3 regions of the Streptococcus jiangjianxini genome follow, and region 3 is predicted to be linked to each of the others. Evidence: predicted binding sites of a transcription regulator. Region 3 holds the regulator's gene; each other region holds the start of a gene.
The links. Region 3 encodes CtsR, which represses protease genes until heat stress. Its sites were predicted from a motif close to TTGGTCAAAAAAGGTCAAANA; they were not measured.
Positions count from the first base shown of each region.

Region 1: ABP870_RS01070 (ATP-dependent Clp protease proteolytic subunit) is a predicted target of CtsR. The motif match lies at 2,078-2,098, and genes of this name have one in related genera.
Region 2: ABP870_RS05575 (ATP-dependent Clp protease ATP-binding subunit) is a predicted target of CtsR. The motif match lies at 2,342-2,362, and genes of this name have one in related genera.

Region 1 is NZ_JBEHGL010000001.1:189,880-194,169, reverse strand. It holds gene ABP870_RS01085 (cystathionine gamma-synthase) at 1-77, shown strand, start outside; gene ABP870_RS01080 (MalY/PatB family protein) at 87-1,253, shown strand; gene upp (uracil phosphoribosyltransferase) at 1,346-1,975, shown strand; gene ABP870_RS01070 (ATP-dependent Clp protease proteolytic subunit) at 2,157-2,759, shown strand; gene ABP870_RS01065 (DUF2129 domain-containing protein) at 2,853-3,107, shown strand; gene ABP870_RS01060 (ABC transporter substrate-binding protein) at 3,484-4,290, shown strand, end outside.
Region 2 is NZ_JBEHGL010000010.1:23,015-27,304, reverse strand. It holds gene ABP870_RS05575 (ATP-dependent Clp protease ATP-binding subunit) at 3-2,261, opposite strand; gene ABP870_RS05570 (DUF1797 family protein) at 2,551-2,781, shown strand; gene ABP870_RS05565 (hypothetical protein) at 2,765-3,019, shown strand; gene ABP870_RS05560 (amino acid ABC transporter permease) at 3,053-3,739, shown strand; gene ABP870_RS05555 (amino acid ABC transporter ATP-binding protein) at 3,739-4,290, shown strand, end outside.
Region 3 is NZ_JBEHGL010000014.1:46,106-50,395, forward strand. It holds gene ABP870_RS07235 (ATP-dependent Clp protease ATP-binding subunit) at 1-1,510, opposite strand, end outside; gene ABP870_RS07240 (CtsR family transcriptional regulator) at 1,510-1,971, opposite strand; gene ABP870_RS07245 (hypothetical protein) at 2,161-2,328, opposite strand; gene tsf (translation elongation factor Ts) at 2,489-3,529, opposite strand; gene rpsB (30S ribosomal protein S2) at 3,718-4,290, opposite strand, start outside.

The DNA of each region.
Region 1 (4,290 bases), on a different contig from region 3:
ATTTGTTGCGACTATCGGTAGGAATTGAAGATGTGGAAGATTTGAAAGCTGATTTAGAGCAAGCTTTGAGTAAGTGAGGCGTTAATATGACCAAGTATAATTTTACCGATATTCCAGAGCGTCTGAAAACCAATGCCATCAAGTGGCAAAAAGTTAAACATGATCCAGAGATTATTCCTCTTTGGATTGCGGACATGGACTTTCAGATTTTTCCGGCTATGACAGAAGCACTTGAAGAATTTGCTAAAACTTCCGTTTTTGGCTATGATGCTCCCAAAGATAGTCTCTACCGGGCCGTTCAAGAATGGGAAAAAACACAGCATCAAGTTATCCTTAATAAAGAAGACATTGTCTTGATTGAAGGAGTGGTACCAGCTATTTCAGTGGCTATTAATGCTTTTACACAAAAAGGAGATGCTGTTCTCATTAACACACCGGTTTATCCTCCTTTCGCACGAAGTGTCACGTTAGCCAAACGCCTTTTAGTAAGCAATTCCTTGATAGACAAGAATGGGCACTTCGAGATAGACTTTGAACAATTGGAAAAAGACTTGGTTGATCATGATGTTAAACTCTATCTTTTTTGCAGTCCTCATAATCCTGGTGGACGAGTTTGGACCAAAGAGGAAATTGTTAGGGTAGCAGAACTTTGCCGAAAATATGGTGTTTATCTGATTTCAGATGAAATTCACCAAGATTTGGTACTTTTTGGACATAAGCATCATAGTCTCTTGTCTGTTAATGCTGATTATCAGAATTTTGCTCTGGTATTGACGAGTGCAACTAAGACCTTCAATATTGCAGGAACCAAAAATAGCTTTGCACTCATCCCAAATCCTAAACTAAGAAAAGCTTTTAAGGATGCACAGTTGGTCAATAATCAGCATGAAGTCTCCACGCTAGGTTTCTTAGCCACAGAAACAGCACTAAGGTATGGTAAGGACTGGTTGGATGAATTAAAAATAGTTCTGGAGAGGAATATCAATCTACTGACTGAAACCTTGACCACACAAACAGATATCAAGGTCATGAAACCAGAAGGCACTTATCTGGTTTGGTTAGATTTTTCTAACTATGGCATTAGCCATAATGAGCTTGGAAACATTCTTCAAGAAGATGTCAAATTAATCCTAAACGATGGTTTAACTTTTGGAAAAGAGGGAGAGTATCATTTCCGTCTAAATACAGCAACGCCCACCCACGTGATAGAAGAAGCGCTGAAGCGCTTGGTCAAAGCTTTCCCAAAAGGATAGTTGAATTTTGTTGGATTGACCTACTTAAATCCTCCCCTCGCGGAGGATTTTTTGATATAATAAATAAAAACAATAGAAAGTGGTTTTAAATCATGGGAAAATTCCAAGTCATTTCACATCCGCTCATTCAACACAAACTATCGATCTTACGTCGTTCAACGACTCCAACAAAAGATTTTAGAGAATTAGTTGATGAAATTGCTATGTTGATGGGGTACGAAGTGTCTCGTGACTTGCCTCTTGAAGACGTTGAAATTGAAACGCCAGTGACAACAACGATTCAAAAACAATTGGCTGGTAAGAAATTAGCTATTGTTCCAATCCTTCGTGCTGGTATTGGTATGGTAGATGGCCTTTTGAGCCTCGTTCCAGCTGCTAAAGTTGGTCATATCGGTATGTATCGTGACGAGGAAACGCTTGAGCCAGTGGAATACTTGGTTAAATTACCAGAAGACATTGATCAACGCCAAATTTTTGTGGTTGACCCAATGCTTGCGACTGGTGGATCAGCTATATTGGCAGTCGATTCGCTCAAAAAACGCGGTGCGACAAATATTCGCTTTGTGTGTTTGGTGGCTGCTCCAGAAGGTGTGGAGAAATTACAAGCCGCTCATCCAGATGTTGATATCTATGCGGCATCTCTTGATGAAAAACTAAATGAGCATGGTTACATTGTTCCTGGTCTTGGTGATGCGGGTGACCGTCTCTTTGGTACAAAATAGCAATAGTGTCGGCTTTAGCCTAGAAAGAGCAAGAGATTGCTCTTTCCTTTTAGATGTTGAATTAGCACTCTCTAGCTTAGAATGCTAAAAAAATGAGTTTTTTATTTGACCTTTTTTGACCAAAGTCATATAATAAAATCAGTCATTAAATTGGCAATTGAAATTGCTAACAAACAATGAAATGGAGAAAAATATGATTCCTGTAGTTATTGAACAAACGTCACGCGGTGAGCGCTCTTATGATATTTACTCACGTCTGTTAAAAGACCGTATTATTATGTTAACGGGTCCAGTTGAAGATAACATGGCAAACTCAGTGATCGCGCAGTTGCTTTTCTTGGATGCCCAAGACCCTACTAAAGATATTTACCTTTATGTCAATACACCCGGTGGATCTGTCTCTGCTGGTTTAGCCATCGTTGATACTATGAACTTCATTAAAGCTGATGTGCAAACCATTGTTATGGGAATGGCAGCTTCAATGGGGACCATTATCGCATCATCAGGTGCCAAAGGTAAACGTTTCATGTTGCCAAACGCAGAATACATGATGCACCAACCGATGGGAGGTACTGGTGGCGGTACGCAACAAACAGATATGGCTATTGCTGCTGAGCATCTTTTGAAAACACGTCACAAATTAGAAAAAATTCTTTCTGATAATTCAGGGCAAAGTATGGAAAAAATCCATATCGATGCTGAACGTGATCGCTGGATGGATGCTGAAGAAACACTTGCATATGGCTTCATCGACGCTATCATGGATAACAATGAATTAAAATAATAAAGAATGCGATTTAACCTGCCTTGGCAGGTTTTTTATTTGGGAAAATTTGCTATAATAGTAAAAATAAGACTGAATAAGAAAAAGGAAACTATGGAAATCAAAGAAAGAATGAGCCTTGCGGTTTACCTTTACTATAATCGCGATGCTAGAAAGTTAAGTAAATTGGGTGATATTTTTTACCATTCCAAACGATTTAAATATGTCATGATATATATTGATAAAGATCAGGAAGAAGACATTGTGTCAACTTTAAAAACAATGAAATATGTTAAAAAGGTTAAACCGTCGGCTCTCGATGATATCGATACGAATTTTGTAGGTAATCTGGACAACCATGATGATTGATAACACATAGACGGTTCTTGAGGACTGTCTATTTTTTTGTTGATTGTTAATGAAAAGGGTAAAAGCGTAGCAAAACTGTCAAGTGTTACAGTTGTTTCTCAAAGTTCTGGAGAAAGAGGCTTAACAGTCTTTAAGAAAGTAGACAACCCCTTCCGAACATGAACTATCAAGAAAATGACTTTTACGTCTTTAAATAATAAATCTCTTAGAAGTATTGATGTCACAGTATTTCTAAGAGATTTTTTTCTTCAATTTGATAGGCTTAGAAGCTTCTTAAGGTCATTTTTTAAAAAATTTGAAAAATTCAGAAATAAAGTATTGACAATATTCTGATAATTCAGTATTATTGTGTAACATACTTTAAGGAGATTGCTTTATGAAGAAAAAATTAACTTTTGTCGCTGTTACATTGATGAGTACAGCCTTTCTTGCAGCTTGTAGTGCTGCTCCTAATAGTTCAAGTTCAAACACAGAAGGAACTAAAGTTGGTGATACGCTGAAAGTGGGATTAAACTTTGAGTCAACGGGTGATGTTTCTGCTTATGGTAACGCTGGTAAAAATGGTGCTCAATTGGCGATTGCTGAGATCAATAAAGATGGTGGTGTTGACGGTAAGAAAATCAAAGCGTTTGTTAAGGACAATAAATCTGACAACTCAGAATCAGCTACGGTTACCACTAACTTGACAACGGAAAGTGGCGTTAATGCTGTCGTAGGTCCAATGGTATCGTCAGCCGTTGCCTCAGCTAGTCCAAATGCTGAAAAAGCAGCTGTACCACTGGTAGCACCAGCGGCAACACAGGATGATTTAACCGTTGGAAAAGATGGAAAGACACGACAATACATGTTTCGAACAACCTTTATCGACAGTTATCAAGGTGAGGTCCTTTCCAAATTTCTTAGCAAGGATTTAAAAGCAAAAAAAGTAGTCCTTTACTATGATAATTCGAGTGACTATTCAAAAGGGATAGCCAAAGAGTTTAAAAAGCACTATAAAGGTGACATTGTTAGTGAGTCAACCTTCCAAGCCAAAGACACTGATTTTCAATCAGCTCTGACAAAATTCAAAGATGACGATTTCGATGCCATCGTAATGCCAGGTTACTACCAAGAAGTTGGTACAATCATCAAGCAAGCCCGTGAAATGGGAATTGATGCTCCTATCGTTGGTCCTGATGGCTTT
Region 2 (4,290 bases), on a different contig from region 3:
TTCTAGTTTTCTTCAATAACAGCTTCAGCTTTTGTGTTTGATTTGATGACGATATGTCCATTTGAAGTCATGATAGCACGGAGATTTTTTTCTGAAGGATTTTCAAGGTAATAATCTGTGATAGCATCTTCGATATGGTCTTGGATAGTTCGGCGCAGTGGTCGAGCCCCCATTTTTGGATCATAGCCAAGGTCAACCAGTTTTTCCTTAACTTTATCGGTTACCTCGAGGTGGAGGCCGTTGACAGCGAGACGGTCGTTAACATCTTCAAGCATAAGGTTAACAATCGTAAGAAGGTTTTCTTTTTCAAGGGCCTTGAATTCGATAATACCGTCAAAACGGTTCATAAACTCTGGACTGAAGAAATCACCAAGCTGGTTAAGTACAGAATTGGTGCGACCTTCACGAGCAGCACCGAAACCAACAGAAGCTTCAACTTTGCCAGTACCGGCATTAGAAGTCATGATAATGATGGTATCTTTGAAGCTGACCGTACGACCTTGACCATCAGTTAGGCGACCATCATCAAGGACTTGGAGAAACATATGCATGACATCTGGATGAGCTTTTTCAACTTCATCAAGTAGGATAAGTGAATATGGGTTGCGGCGGACTTTTTCAGTTAATTGCCCAGCCTCTTCATAACCAACGTATCCTGGAGGAGCACCGACAAGTTTGGCAACAGCGTGCTTTTCCATGTATTCAGACATGTCGAAGCGGATCATGCTGTCAGCGGAACCGAAGAGTTCGATAGCTAATTGTTTGGAGAGTTCTGTTTTACCAACACCAGTTGGCCCTACAAAGAGGAAGGAACCGATGGGGCGATTTGGAGAGCCAAGACCGACTCGGTTACGACGGATAGCTTTTGCAATTTTATCGACAGCATCATCTTGACCAATGACATGTGATTTAAGGTCATCCGCCAAATGAACCAATTGGCTTTGTTCTTTTTCTTTGAGATCGCCAACGGGGATATTAGTTTTTTGCTCAATAATAGCTTCGATATTTTTTTCCGTAATAATAGGGATGTCTTGATCGTCTATTTTTTGAGCTTGCATTTCCTTGTACTTAGCGATTTGATCACGATAGTAAGCGGCACGTTCGTAGTCTTCATCATGTGTTGCTTGGGTCTTAAGATTCTCAGCTTCAACTAGGCGCTGATCTATTTCTTGCGGATCAACAAAATTCAAGGTTAAATTCATCTTAGAACCGGATTCGTCAAGAAGGTCAATAGCCTTATCGGGAAGGAAGCGATCTTGGATGTAACGATTGGAAAGAATGGCTGCCGCTTCGATAGCATCAGAGCTGTATTTGACATGATGGTAATCTTCGTATTTGGGTTGAATTCCCTTTAAGATGGTGATGGTTTCTTCAACACTTGGTTCATCGACTTTAACCGGTTGCATACGACGTTCCAAAGCAGCGTCTTTTTCAATAATACGATACTCATTAAGAGTTGTTGCCCCAACTAATTGAAGCTCGCCACGTGCGAGAGCAGGTTTTAGGATATTACCAGCGTCCATATTGCCATCGCCAGCACTACCGGCACCAACAATTTCATGGATTTCATCGATGAAGAGAATCACATCTTGGCGATTGCGAATTTCTTCCATGAGCTTTTGCATACGCTCTTCAAATTGACCACGGATACCAGTTCCTTGAACAAGGCTGACAACATCTAAACGAATGACTTGTTTACCCTGGAGTTTTTGTGGAACATCAGCATCGACAATTTTTTGAGCTAGGCCTTCCACAACAGCTGTTTTACCAACTCCGGGCTCACCGATAAGAACAGGATTGTTCTTAGTACGACGGTTTAGAATTTCAATGACACGAAGAATTTCATCGTCACGGCCAATAACAGGATCAATGTCACCTTGACGAGCGATTTCAGTAATATTGATACCGAATTCCTCTAGGAGACCTTGGTTCTTTTGCTGAGCAGGTCCTTGAGGACCGTTTGGTTGACGGTTTCCTGGGCCCTTGTTGCCACCTTGACCACCAGCTTGTGTTTTAGGACTATTTGGTAAATCACCGCTAAAGGCGCGGAAGTTATTGAGATCACCAAAGAAATCATCGAAAAATGGATTCATAGACGATGACGCTCTTTCTTGGCCTAAATTTGACAAAAGACTGTTTTTAGGATCCGTTTTCATGATTTGATAACAGTTTTGGCAAAGATCGACTTGTTTTTGCCTTCCATTAACATTAGTGTATAAATGGATAGTTGATTCATTTAATTGACAATTTTGACAAAGCATAGATATACCTCGCTTTTTGAGAGATTTTTAAAAGTGAAATGTTTAAATAGATATAGGACTTTTATCGAACCAAATTCATTTTGGTCAAATATAGTCAAACTTTATCTGACTTTATTATAGCATGATCGTTCTGCATTGCAAGTAAAAAGTTCAAAAAATTGGCAGTCTAACTAAAAGAGTGCTAACGAATTTTTTAACAGCTTAATATCAGGAAAATAGTTGATTTAGTGTTACTTTGAAAGCTTTTGTGGTAAAATAAGAGAAATCAATAGAAATAGAGGAGTATGATATGGAATCACATTTAGTGAGAATCATCAATCGTCTTGAGCTTATGGCCACAGATGGCGGTAATTTAAAACGTAATTTTGAGCGAGAAGGAGTTGTTGTTGCAGAAGTATCATTCAGTAACGATCCAGAAAACGGACCAGTTTTCACTTTGCGCGATGTTGAAGCTAAGGAGTTATATTCGTTTGATAGCATTGATTTGATTGCAATGGAAATTTATGATTTACTTTATTAAGTTAGTAGAAATGAGTCTGGGACATGGTGGCAGGCTCATTTTTATTTTGCCTTTAAAGGGTAGTATTAGGGGGATATTAGAGAGGTCGCTGGTAGCTAATGTAGAAACTCAGGTGTTAGAACTGATATGGCTTGAATTGAATATTTCAATGGATTTTCGCCTTCTTTATACAAAAAAAGAGGTTTTATTGTATAAAAATACCGAAAAACATTGTATTTTTAGTTTATCTATGCTATGATGGTTCTTATCTTTTAGTAAATAGGAGTTCGTTATGGATTTTTCTTTCCTTCCCAAGTATTGGGCTTATTTTAACTACGGTGTCATAGTCACCATTATGATTTCTGCTTGTGTTGTCTTTTTTGGAACCATTATTGGTATTTTAGTGGCATTTTCAAAAAGGAGTTCCTTTAAGCCTTTAGCTTGGCTAGCCAGTTTTTATGTTTGGGTATTTCGGGGGACTCCTATGGTAGTCCAAATTATGATTGCATTTGCCTGGATGCATTTTAGCGGAGCACCGACTGTTGGTTTTGGTGTCTTAGATATGGACTTTAGCCGTCTTTTGCCTGGCATTATTATTATCTCATTGAACAGTGGCGCCTATATTTCGGAGTCTGTTCGTGCTGGTATTGAGTCTGTACCAAAGGGACAGCTGGAAGCAGCCTACTCACTAGGTATTAAGCCTAAAAACGCTATGCGTTATGTTATTTTGCCTCAAGCGATTAAAAATATCTTGCCGGCTTTGGGGAATGAATTTATTACCATCATCAAGGATAGCTCACTTTTACAAACCATTGGGGTAATGGAACTTTGGAATGGTGCGCAGTCTGTAGTAACAGCAACCTATATTCCTGTCGAACCACTCTTGTTTGCGGCATTCTACTATTTAATGATCACAACAGCAATGTCTAGATTATTGCAAATCCTTGAAAAACGAATGGGTAATGGAGGAACACTATAATGACAGAGACATTAATTTCAATTGAGAATTTGCATAAACACTTTGGCCAAAATGAAGTGTTAAAGGGAATCAATCTAGACATTCACAAGGGAGAAGTTGTGGTTATCATTGGTCCTTCTGGATCAGGAAAATCAACATTTCTTAGGACCATGAATTTACTAGAAATACCAACTAAAGGTAGTGTTACTTTTGAAGGTATAGACATTACTGATAAAAAGAATGATGTTTTCAAGATGCGTGAGAAAATGGGAATGGTTTTCCAACAATTTAACCTTTTCCCAAATATGAGTATTTTAGAAAATATCACTTTATCGCCAATGAAAACAAAAGGCTTATCAAAGAGTGAAGCAGAAGCAAAAGCTTTTGAACTCCTAGATAAAGTTGGTCTTCGTGATAAAGCAGATGCCTATTCGTCCAGTTTATCGGGTGGGCAACAGCAACGTATCGCCATAGCGCGTGGATTGGCTATGGATCCAGATGTTTTACTTTTTGATGAGCCAACATCAGCTCTTGATCCCGAAATGGTTGGAGAGGTTTTGGCCGTTATGCAA
Region 3 (4,290 bases):
TTTGATTATCTGCCTGCGTCATTTTTTCCACAGGAATTCCTGTCAGACGACTAAGAGTAGCCATGATGTGTTCTTCGCTTACCTTGACAATTTTTGGAACAGTAAGCGTGTCTTCTTTTTTAAGTAAACGTGAAACAGTCTTAAGATCTCCACTCAAAAGTGCTTCATCAATTGGCGAAAGCTCTGCTTGAACTTCTTTCTTAACCATAGTTTGAACAGTAGCGCTAGCTTCATCTATCAAATCGATGGCTGAGTCTGGAAGGTTTTTACTGGTCATATACCGATGAGCAGATTTAACAGCTGTCATCAGGGCATCATCAGAAATCGATACATGATGATAAGCTTCATAACTAGGACGAAGTCCTTTGAGAATCTCAAAGGCATCTTCAACAGCAGGCTCTTCAATAATGATTTTAGCAAAACGACGCGATAGAGCTGCATCTTTTTCAATATGCTTTTGATATTCTTCTTGAGTGGTTGCGCCAACCATATGGAGTGTCCCGCGTGAAAGAGCTGGTTTAAGAATGTTAGCCGCATCTAAGGTGCTGTCCATCCCACTGCCAGACCCCATAATCGTGTGCATTTCATCCACAAAGAGGATAATGTGCCCGTCTGTCTCGATATCATCGATGATTTGATTCATACGCTCCTCAAAATCACCGCGGAATCGGGTCCCTGCAACCACGCTCATCATATCTAATTCCAGAACTCGCATATCACGCAGCTCATAAGGAATCTCTCCACTAGCAATACGTTGGGCTAAACCATAAGCCAAAGCTGTTTTACCGACACCAGCATCACCGACTAAGACGGGATTGTTCTTAGTTTTACGGCTGAGCACCTGTACCATACGAGAAATTTCTTGGTCGCGGCCCACAACCGTTTCTAAAGCGCCAGCCTGCGCCATAGCTGTTAAGTCGCGTGTGAAATCCGATAATTCTCCAGCTGTTGATGGTGGTTTCATCATATCTGTAAAATTATTAGCCTTAGGGCGTTTAGGTTTTTTCAACTCGTGAATGGATTTGACTTGATCCTTAGTAAAGCCCGCATGTTTCTCTAAACTTTGACGGAGGCTAAAAATCGAAGATCCTTCACCATCATTTTTAAGTTTAAAACCAGCTAATTCCAAGATACGGATGGGCATCATTTGTGGATTTAGGAGCATCGCCATCAAAACATGCTCGGTACCAACCTCTTCATCTCCAGTAATATGACTAATTTGTTCCGCAAAAGCCAAGATCTCAGCTGTCGCTACCGATTGCTCATGAAGATCAAACTGATTAATACTATCATCAAAAGTCTTCTCCGACGCTAAAATAGCAGCTGCAAAATAATCATTTTCACCGGTCTCACTGTCAAATTCTCGGAAAGTTAATCCTGCAATGGTTTCATCACTAGAAATTAATCCAAGCAAAAGATGCCAACTTTCTAACAATTGGCAAGAGAATTGTGTTGCAATAATTTGTGACAGGCCAAAAACTTCCTGCATTTTTTGTGAATACTTAACCATTATGATTCCTTTTTCCTATCCAACCGATGGAGGAGTTTCTTTAACATTCTAGTTCTAATAAAAGGGGCATCTTGTCCTAATACGGCATCAGAAGTCATTGATAACAGCAAGTTGCCTTCTCGCTCCGTGATCACCTTTTCTTCAAATAAGAGTTGAATAAGATCATCAAAAACCTGTTGGCTAACCCGCTCACCAACGGTTGCCATCAAAGAACCCAGTAATTGATGATTATCTGAAAACTTAACCTTGGCAATGCGAATGTAGCCGCCACCACCGCGTTTACTTTCAACCAAATAACCTCGACTCTCTGTGAAGCGTGTCTTTATAACATAGTTGATCTGACTGGGAACAACCTGAAAAGACTCGGCCAGATGAGATCGCTTAATTTCGGTCATACCTGACTGAGCCAACAATTGTTTGATATACTCTTCAATCTGGTCTGAAGTATTTTTTGACGACATTAAGGACCCCCTTTCTTACTTTGACTATAACTGACTATAATTATATCAAATTTTCAAGACATTTAAAACCTTAAGCCTTAAGTATTTATCCTTAGGCAGACGAAAAGAATCGGACCATCAGCTTAACTCTTTTCAGTTTTTTTCACCACTGATAAATCTCCAAGACGATAAGGGATAAACTACCGCTTACTACAAAGGAAATTGATAGCATTCTAACCCCAGGTCCTGAATAGCTTTGGCTAACATCAACTGTGTCATCATCGCACCCATATTACTGGCTATGATAGCCATACTGGTAACGAAGGGTTGACGAGCTATGTCAAAAGATTTTGCGATACTTGCAAAAATAACTAGCATCCCACCCACAACACCAGAAACAACCAAGAATGAACCTAGTCAATAGAAAACAATAGAGACATTTTCAAAAATGGTGACTTTGCCATATTAGACCTTTTGCATTTAGCCATAAGAAAGACACCTCTTTTTATCGAGGTGCCCTAGATTAACGATTAATCAATTATTTACCAAGAGCTGCTGCCATTGTAGCTGCAACTTCGTTTTCAAAGTCATTTGAAGCTTTTTCAATACCTTCACCAACTTCGAAACGGGCAAATGCAACAACTTTAGCATTTACTGATTCTAAGTATTGCTCAACTGTTTTGCTGTCATCCATGATGTAGACTTGTGCAAGAAGTGTGTATTGTTGGTCAACTTTAGTGTTGTCAAGCATGAAGCGATCCATTTTACCTGGGATGATTTTGTCCCAAATTTTTTCTGGTTTACCTTCAGCAGCAAGTTCTGCCTTGATGTCTTCTTCAGCTTTTGCAATCACTTCGTCAGTCAATTGTGCTTTTGATCCATACGCATAGTGTGGAAGGGCTGGTTTGTTAACCATCGCACGAGATTCGTTGTCTTGATCGATACCGTGGTTCAATTGTGCTAATTCATCTTTAACAAATTGCTCATCAAGTTCAGTATATGAAAGAACTGATGGATTCATTGCAGCGATATGCATTGAAATTTGCTTAGCAAGTGCTTCATCGCCACCTTCAACAACTGAGATAACGCCGATACGTCCACCATTATGTTGGTAAGCACCGAAAGCTTGATCATCTGTTTTTTCGATAACAGCAAAGCGACGGAATGAAATTTTTTCTCCGATAGTAGCTGTTGCGTTAACATATGCTTCTTCAAGTGTTTCACCTGAAGCTAATTTAACGTTAACAGCTTCTTCATTGTTAGCTGGTTTAGCTGCTGCAAGTGCTTTTGCAGTTTCGTTTACCAATTCAACAAATTGAGCGTTTTTAGCAACAAAGTCAGTTTCAGCGTTAACTTCAACAACGGCTGCAACGTTACCATCAACGTAAACCCCAGTCAAACCTTCAGCAGCTACGCGGTCAGCTTTTTTAGCTGCTTTAGCCATACCTTTTTCGCGAAGTAATTCAATCGCTTTATCCATATCGCCATCAGTTTCAACAAGTGCTTTTTTAGCGTCCATAACACCAGCACCTGATTTTTCACGCAATTCTTTAACGAGTTTTGCAGTAATTTCTGCCATGAGTAGATCTCCTTAACCTATAATCTGAGAAAACAATTCCTGATCATCAGTTCTTGTTACTCTTTTTAATAACTAACCAAATAAAAACAAAAGAGACTAGGGCTTAGCCCTGCCCCTTTCGCAAGTAATGTCCATTCTTGCCAATCAAGCTCAAATGGTAAAGTGGACAAGCGTCCTTTTTACTTTTCTTAGTTGTTGTCGCCTTCTACAACTTCAACGATCTCTTCGATTGATTCTGCGTTTGCTTCTTCTTGGAAGTCAACACCAGCATCTTCGCCTTGGTTACCTTCAATAACAGCATCAGCCAATTTAGAAGTAATCAATTTAACGGCACGAATAGCATCGTCATTTGCTGGGATAATAACATCGATCTCATCTGGATCAGCGTTTGTATCAACCATAGCTACAACTGGAATACCAAGTTTTTTAGCTTCTTTAACAGCGATTTGTTCTTTATGTGGGTCAACGATGTACATAACATCTGGAATACGAGGCATATCTTCGATACCACCCAAGAATTTTTCAAGACGTGCACGTTGTTTGTTCAACAAGGCAACTTCTTTCTTAGGAAGAACTTCGAAAGTTCCATCTTCTTCCATGCGTTTGATCTCTTTCAATTTAGCGATACGTTTTTGGATTGTATCCCAGTTTGTAAGAGTTCCACCCAACCAACGGTGGTTGATGTAATATTGACCAGCACGAGTAGCTTCTTCTGCTACTGCTTCAGCTGCTTGTTTTTTAGTACCAACGAATAAGATAAC